3 regions of the Bacillus sp. MT94 genome follow, and region 2 is predicted to be linked to each of the others. Evidence: riboswitches for the same ligand, from Rfam matches in the RefSeq annotation. Region 2 holds a riboswitch; each other region holds the start of a gene.
The links. A riboswitch is a leader RNA that binds a small molecule or an ion and turns the genes downstream of it on or off. The one in region 2 is predicted to bind S-adenosylmethionine.
Positions count from the first base shown of each region.

Region 1: it holds a riboswitch for S-adenosylmethionine, as region 2 does, so the genes downstream of both, AC1Q51_RS15665 (methionine ABC transporter ATP-binding protein) here and AC1Q51_RS26440 (MetQ/NlpA family ABC transporter substrate-binding protein) in region 2, are expected to answer to the same signal.
Region 3: it holds a riboswitch for S-adenosylmethionine, as region 2 does, so the genes downstream of both, AC1Q51_RS17660 (bifunctional O-acetylhomoserine aminocarboxypropyltransferase/cysteine synthase) here and AC1Q51_RS26440 (MetQ/NlpA family ABC transporter substrate-binding protein) in region 2, are expected to answer to the same signal.

Region 1 is NZ_JBXAEZ010000004.1:85,955-88,278, reverse strand. Features, by position in the region: gene AC1Q51_RS15675 (thioredoxin family protein) at 1-3, shown strand, start outside; gene AC1Q51_RS15670 (hypothetical protein) at 156-500, shown strand; SAM riboswitch class I at 626-733, shown strand; gene AC1Q51_RS15665 (methionine ABC transporter ATP-binding protein) at 912-1,937, shown strand; gene AC1Q51_RS15660 (methionine ABC transporter permease) at 1,930-2,324, shown strand, end outside.
Region 2 is NZ_JBXAEZ010000011.1:67,848-70,171, reverse strand. Features, by position in the region: gene AC1Q51_RS26445 (methionine ABC transporter ATP-binding protein) at 1-368, opposite strand, end outside; gene AC1Q51_RS26440 (MetQ/NlpA family ABC transporter substrate-binding protein) at 381-1,193, opposite strand; SAM riboswitch class I at 1,279-1,393, opposite strand; gene AC1Q51_RS26435 (NAD(P)-dependent alcohol dehydrogenase) at 1,473-2,324, opposite strand, start outside.
Region 3 is NZ_JBXAEZ010000004.1:493,827-496,150, reverse strand. Features, by position in the region: gene AC1Q51_RS17665 (chloride channel protein) at 1-808, opposite strand, end outside; SAM riboswitch class I at 1,129-1,233, shown strand; gene AC1Q51_RS17660 (bifunctional O-acetylhomoserine aminocarboxypropyltransferase/cysteine synthase) at 1,326-2,324, shown strand, end outside.

The DNA.
Region 1 (2,324 bases), on a different contig from region 2:
TAGGCGGCAAAATTTTTGCCGCCTCGACATATTTCTTGGGAAATATGTCGAGATGCAGGGTGGATACAGTATTTGTCGAGCGAAAATAACAGGATTGCTCTTTAGTGAGAGGGAATGGTATGTAATAGAAAGTGATATGAAGGATGTGATTTAGGGTGAGATTATATTCTTTGCTTCAATCATTTGTAAATTACGCTAATGGTCAATATCATTTAGAACCACTTTTAAGACAAGAAGAAAAAACTGTTAATTTCCGCTTTAGAGATGAAAGTTGTTCGTTACAAATTTCAAGAGATTATATAGAGCTGGTACATGAGGAAAGAGGAACGGAACAAATCATTTGCTTAGACGAAAAGGATATAGAACAATTGGTGAATGGAAATGTACGATTGCAAATGTTAATGAATGATGGACGTGTACAATATTCAGGAACGTACCGAACGATGTTATTAGTGGAATCGATGTTTCATATATGTAAACCGATGTCAGTAGGTGCTTAAAATTCTGAAGTTTCATTTTTTGCGAAAATTTCTGTTGACATGGTGAGCGTATATTGATACAATTCAATTCATAAAATATAGACAATTTCATAAATTTCAAATCAGACGAAAATTGAATCTGATTTCTCTTATCAAGAGAGGTGGAGGGACTGTGCCCTGTGAAGCCCGGCAACCGTCAACTTATGTTGAAATGGTGCCAATTCCTGCAAAGCGAATGCTTTGAGAGATGAGAGAGAGGGATAATGTTGTTATATACGCATATAAACCTTTCTGCTTCTCTAAAGCAGAAAGGTTTTTTTATTGTTTGAATGTGGAGGACATTCAAATAATAAAAGTAATGATAACAGTGGACTACACGCATTAAAAATAAAAAATTGCGGAGTCGACCTAAACAAAAAAGGGGTGAACATCATGATTCTATTAGAGAATGTAAGGAAAATATATAAGGCGAAAAGCGGTGATGTCACTGCTGTAGATAACGCCAATTTAAAAATAGAAAAAGGCGAAATATTTGGTGTTATCGGATATAGCGGCGCTGGGAAAAGTTCTTTAATCAGATTGTTTAATCAGTTAGAGAAACCGACTTCTGGCCAAATTACAATTGCGAATCGTGTCATATCAGCAATTACAGGAAGTGAACTTCGTAAGGCAAGGCAAGAAATCGGAATGATTTTTCAGCACTTCAACTTACTTTGGTCACGAACTGTACGTGAAAATATAGAGTTTCCACTTGAAATTGCAGGTGTTGATAAAACGAAGAGAAGAAAACGTGTTGATGAATTAATTCATCTTGTTGGATTAGAAGGAAGAGGAGACGCGTACCCATCTCAGCTGAGCGGGGGACAAAAACAACGCGTTGGGATTGCAAGAGCATTAGCTAACAACCCACAAGTACTTTTATGTGATGAAGCAACGTCAGCTCTTGATCCAGAAACGACAGATCAAATTTTGGATTTACTATTAGACATTAATAAGCGCCTTGGTTTAACAATTGTACTCATTACACATGAGATGCACGTAATTCGAAAGATTTGTAATCGAGTGGCGGTAATGGAGAGAGGAAAGATTGTAGAAACGGGTCCAGTACTTGATGTATTCCGTAATCCGAAGCAAGATATTACGAAACGATTTGTACAGCAGTTAACAGATTCTGAAGATACAAATGAAACGATTGAAAGTTTAATTGAAAAATATCCAGATGGAAAAGTGATTCGTTTGCAGTTTATCGGTGAGGCTGTAGAAAGACCAGTGCTTCAACGATTGATGCAACGCAGTGATATAGAAGTTAGCATTTTGCAAGGAAATATCGCACAAACGAATAACGGTTCTTACGGTAGTTTAGTTGTTCATTTAAATGGTGAGGAAACAGCGATCCAGCAAGCAATAGAAGGAATTCATCAAGATCAAGTAGAGCTGGAGGTGATTGCACATGGATAAGTTACTTGCAAATGTTGATTGGAATCAAATGTTAGAAGCAACTGGTGAAACGTTATATATGACGGCAATCGCAGCTCTTGCGACATTTGTTTTAGGACTAATTTTAGGATTGTTACTTTTCATGACAGCGAAAGATAATTTATGGGAAAACAAATCAATTAATACGGTGATTGGAGCATTCGTAAATATATTCCGTTCTATACCGTTCATCATTTTAATTATTTTATTAATCCCATTCACAAAGATTCTTCTTGGAACAATTCTTGGAGCAAGTGCAGCGCTGCCAGCTTTAATTATTGGGGCGGCACCATTCTACGCGAGAATGGTTGAAATCGCACTTCGCGAAATTGATAAAGGTGTAATTGAAGCTTCAAAAGCAATGGGAGC
Region 2 (2,324 bases):
TTTTCTACCCTTTTTTTAATTTCCGCTTTTGGAATGCCAGCAAGGCGTAAAGGTAATGCAATGTTTTCATAGATGGTAACAGTTTTAAGTAAATTGAATCCTTGAAAGATCATTCCGATTTTTTGTCTCGCTTTTGCTAGTTCTTTTGTCGATAACGTTGTTAAGTCTTGTTCGTTTACAATGATATTTCCTGTCGTTGGTTTTTCTAATAAATTTACACATCGAATCAATGTGCTTTTACCAGCGCCGCTATACCCAATGATTCCAAATACTTCGCCTTTTTCTACTTTAAGGGAAGTAGACTTAAGAGCCTCAACAGTCCCTTTTTTTGTTGAAAATACTTTGGATATGTTTTTTAATTCAATCATTATCGTCAGCTCCTACCAAGATGGTAAAACTGAACCATCAAATTTTTTCTCGATAAACTCTTTTACTTCTTTAGATTGATAAGCTTTCTTTAATTTGTTTACAACGGCATCATCTTTATTTTCAGTACGAACAACGACCCAGTTCACATATGGTGAATCTTTTCCTTCGCGGAAAATAGAATCTTTCGCTGGACTTAATTTTGCACCTAATGCAAAGTTTGTGTTAATTGCAGCTGCTTTCACTTCACTTAGTTGCGTTGGTAATTGAGATGCCTCTAATTCGACAATCTTTAATTTTTTTGGATTTTCAATTACATCTTTTGCAGTCGCTTTTTCTGTAGCCTTTGGATCAACTTTTAAAACCCCTGCTTGTTCAAATAATTTTAAAGCTCGCAGTTCATTCGTTGGGTCATTTGGTACAGCAATTGCATCGCCCTCTTTTAAGTCTTTTACATCTTTTATATCTTTAGAATATACGCCCATAGGGAATGTTACTGTTGAAAATACTTCAGCTAATTTCATATTGCGTTCAGCTTTAAATACATCTAAATACGATTTTGTTTGGTAGCTATTTACATCAAGGCTTTTTTCATCTAAAGATACGTTTGGCGCTACATAATCATTAAATACTTTTATATCAATTTCGAGGCCATCTTTTGCGGCAACTTCTTTTACCTTTTCAAAAATTTGTTCATGCGGCCCACCTGTTACACCGACAGTAATCTTTTTCTCGTCTAATGCTTTTACCTCTTTATCTGAACTCACGCTACATGCGCCTAATAATAATACTGCTCCGCTTACAATGCTTAATAATACCTTTTTCATCTATAAATCCCCCTTCATATACGTTCCAAAATAAAAAGCACCTCCCAAAAATAAGAGAGGTGCCGAATAGACGAAATAGATTCCTCTCTTATCTTCCAAAACGAAAACTCGTTTTGCAGGAATTAGCACCTTAGCTTATACGTCATAAGCTCGGTTGCCGGGCATCATCGGGCCAGTCCCTCCGCCACTCTTGATAAGAGTATGTGTATGTAGTTTTGAATATGGTACTAATAGTAAATCGTACAAAAAAAATTGTCAATGATATTTTCAGAATATATTTTATTTTAAGGTAATTGAAACGTTTCCTTTCTTATGGCCCATTTCTACATACGTATGGGCTTCTACAACTTCTTCTAATCGGTAAGTTCTATCAATAACAGGTTTTAGCTTTTCTGTTTCAGCTAGTTGTTTTAGTAGATTCATATCTTCTTTACTGACCTTTGCCATCATTCCGTTCACAGATACATATTTTCCATTAGGCATTAATGCATCTGTACAAAGAGACTTTTTATATTTTCCAACTGCGTCAAATATAATATCGTAGTGATCGCCCCGCTTAGTAAAATCTTCTTTCATATAATCAATTACGTTGTCTGCCCCTAAAGCTGTTACTAAATCGAAATTCGAACTACTACAAATGGCTGTGACAGTCGCCCCGAAGTATTTAGCAAGCTGTATGGCAGCTGTCCCTACTGACCCAGAGGCGCCGTATATAAGTACTTGTTGCCCTTTTTTTATCTGTCCTTTTCTAAGGAAGTGCAATGCTGAAGTTCCGCCAAAAGGAATAACGGCAGCTTCTTCATATGTCACATTGGTAGGTTTTAATGCTATTAATCCACTTTCATGCACGCATGTATATTCCGCATAACCACCAAGGTTTAGTTCTGTTAATGCAAAAACTGGATCTCCTTTTTTAAATTGTGTTACATCTGATCCAATGTCTTCGATTTCACCGGATAACTCTACGCCAAGTATAGGTTTTCTCGGTTTTCTGAAACCTAATATGATCCGCATAGGAATCCAAAATAAGAGGGGGCTATTAAAGCCACGTATTCTACAATCTCCAGTCGATACACTTGTTGCGTGAATTTTAACTAATACTTCATTTTTCTTAGGTTTAGGCTTTTCTAT
Region 3 (2,324 bases), on a different contig from region 2:
TGCCACCGATAATTCCGAGTGTCAGCTTGTATTCCCTAAAAGGGTGAATTAACTTCTCTAATGTGAATTCTAACTTGAAATAAAAGAAACCAACTATAGCACCGATACTAGCAAGTGGAAGAAATGCGATCCATTCATTGAAAGAAAGTGCACCTTCCTCGAAATCAACAATAAAGGATCCACGATTATCGAGTTTACTCAGTAGTAAATAAACAGAAAAACCTGCGAAAGTAGTAGCTAAGTATACAATTGCCTTTTTTCCTTTAGAAAAAGCAGCAATTTGTTCCCCCTCATTTTCATTCGGTGCTAAATAACCGAATAATGGTGCGTTAAAAATGACACTTAAAGTAGCGCCAATTCCAATCTCGGTTAGCTCATTCATACCCTTTAAGGCAAATGTAAAGCGATCCCCTACCCATGTGCACAGTCCGCCTATAATTCCAACTAGTGCGGCTTCTGGACCAAGACTAGCTCCGAAAATTAAAACAATAATCGCTGTTAAAGTAGCCTGATGGACAAAGCGATATTCGATTCGACCAGTTTTTTTATATTCAGTCATCACTTCAGGCATAAGGCGTGGATATATACCGAAATATTTTTGTGATAGACCAACGAGGACCCCGCCAATTATTGTTACGCAAAGGGTGTAATAAGAGGGATAAGAGAGAACTTCAGGCAAGTATCCCCAAATAAAGTGGATTCCAATATTTATTGTGACTAAAAATAACCAGACTGTAGCTCCTACTATAGATCCTAGAAGAATGCCATATAGAGCAAGTATGTACTGCATATCTTTTTTATTTGTCATGTTATACCTCCGTTATGTAAATCTCAGTAGGGAAAAAGTGAAATATACTAGTGGAAAATGGATTGAATATATATAGTATCTTTTTGAGAGGACCGCCTATTCAACATATAGGCTGAATTTTAGAGAATTTGAATTTATAGGTTAAATTACTTATTTAATTTTATAGACTGATTTGAGTTTTTTAAAGGTCTTTTTTGAAATAGACTAGAATATATTTCTTTTGTTGCTTTATATGAAACTGTTAACATTTATTTTAGAACATTCAGAAAAACTGTTTGACATTAGGAAATTATTGCTATAAAATCAACGGTAATTGCATAGTCTTATCAAGAAAAGGTGGAGGGACAGGCCCGATGAAACCTTGGCAACAGCCGTATAACGGAATTGTGCCAAATCCTGCAGGTAGTAATCCTGAGAGATAAGAAAGAGCCTTTAGAGCGTGTTTTCAAACTGCTCCTTTCTTGTTTTCAGGAAAGGGGCAGTTTTTTATTTTGTATAAAAGAAAGGAGAATGAGAGATGGGAGAATCATGGGGAAAAGGAACGATTTGTGTGCAAGGTGGCTATACGCCAAAGAATGGTGAACCACGTGTTTTACCACTTTATCAAAGCACAACTTATAAATACGATACTTCGGATGATTTAGCAGCTCTATTTAACTTAGAGGCAGAAGGATATATTTATACGCGTATTGGAAACCCTACTCTAGCCGCATTTGAGCAGAAGTTATCAGATTTAGAAGGCGGTGTAGGAGCTGTTGCAACGGCTTCTGGGCAAGCAGCTATTATGCTCGCAGTTTTAAATATTTGTAGTAGTGGGGATCATTTACTTTGCTCTTCAACTGTTTACGGGGGAACGTTTAATTTATTTGGGGTGAGTTTACGTAAGCTTGGCATTGATGTTACGTTCTTTAATCCAAATTTAACGGCAGATGAAATTACGGCACTTGCTAACGATAAGACGAAACTTATCTATGCAGAATCATTAGGAAATCCAGCGATGAATGTTTTAAATTTCAAAGAATTTTCAGCTGCCGCTAAAGAATTAGAGGTACCTTTTATCGTTGATAATACATTAGCAACTCCTTATTTATGCCAAGCGTTTGAATATGGGGCAAATATTATTGTTCATTCTACGACTAAATATATCGATGGGCATGCGAGCTCTTTAGGCGGTATTGTAATTGACGGTGGAAACTTTGATTGGACAAATGGAAAATATCCTGAGCTTGTTGAACCAGATCCAAGTTATCACGGTGTAAGTTACGTTCAAAACTTTGGTGCAGCAGCATATATTGTGAAAGCACGTGTTCAACTATTAAGAGATTATGGAAATTGTATGAGCCCATTCAATGCATATATTAGCAATATTGGCTTAGAGACTTTGCATTTACGAATGGAGCGTCATAGCGAAAATGCTCTGGCAGTTGCTAAGTGGCTTGCTAATCATGAACGTATTGAATGGGTGAATTATCCGGGATTAGATAGTAATGAAAATTACTCGTTAGCACAAAAGTAT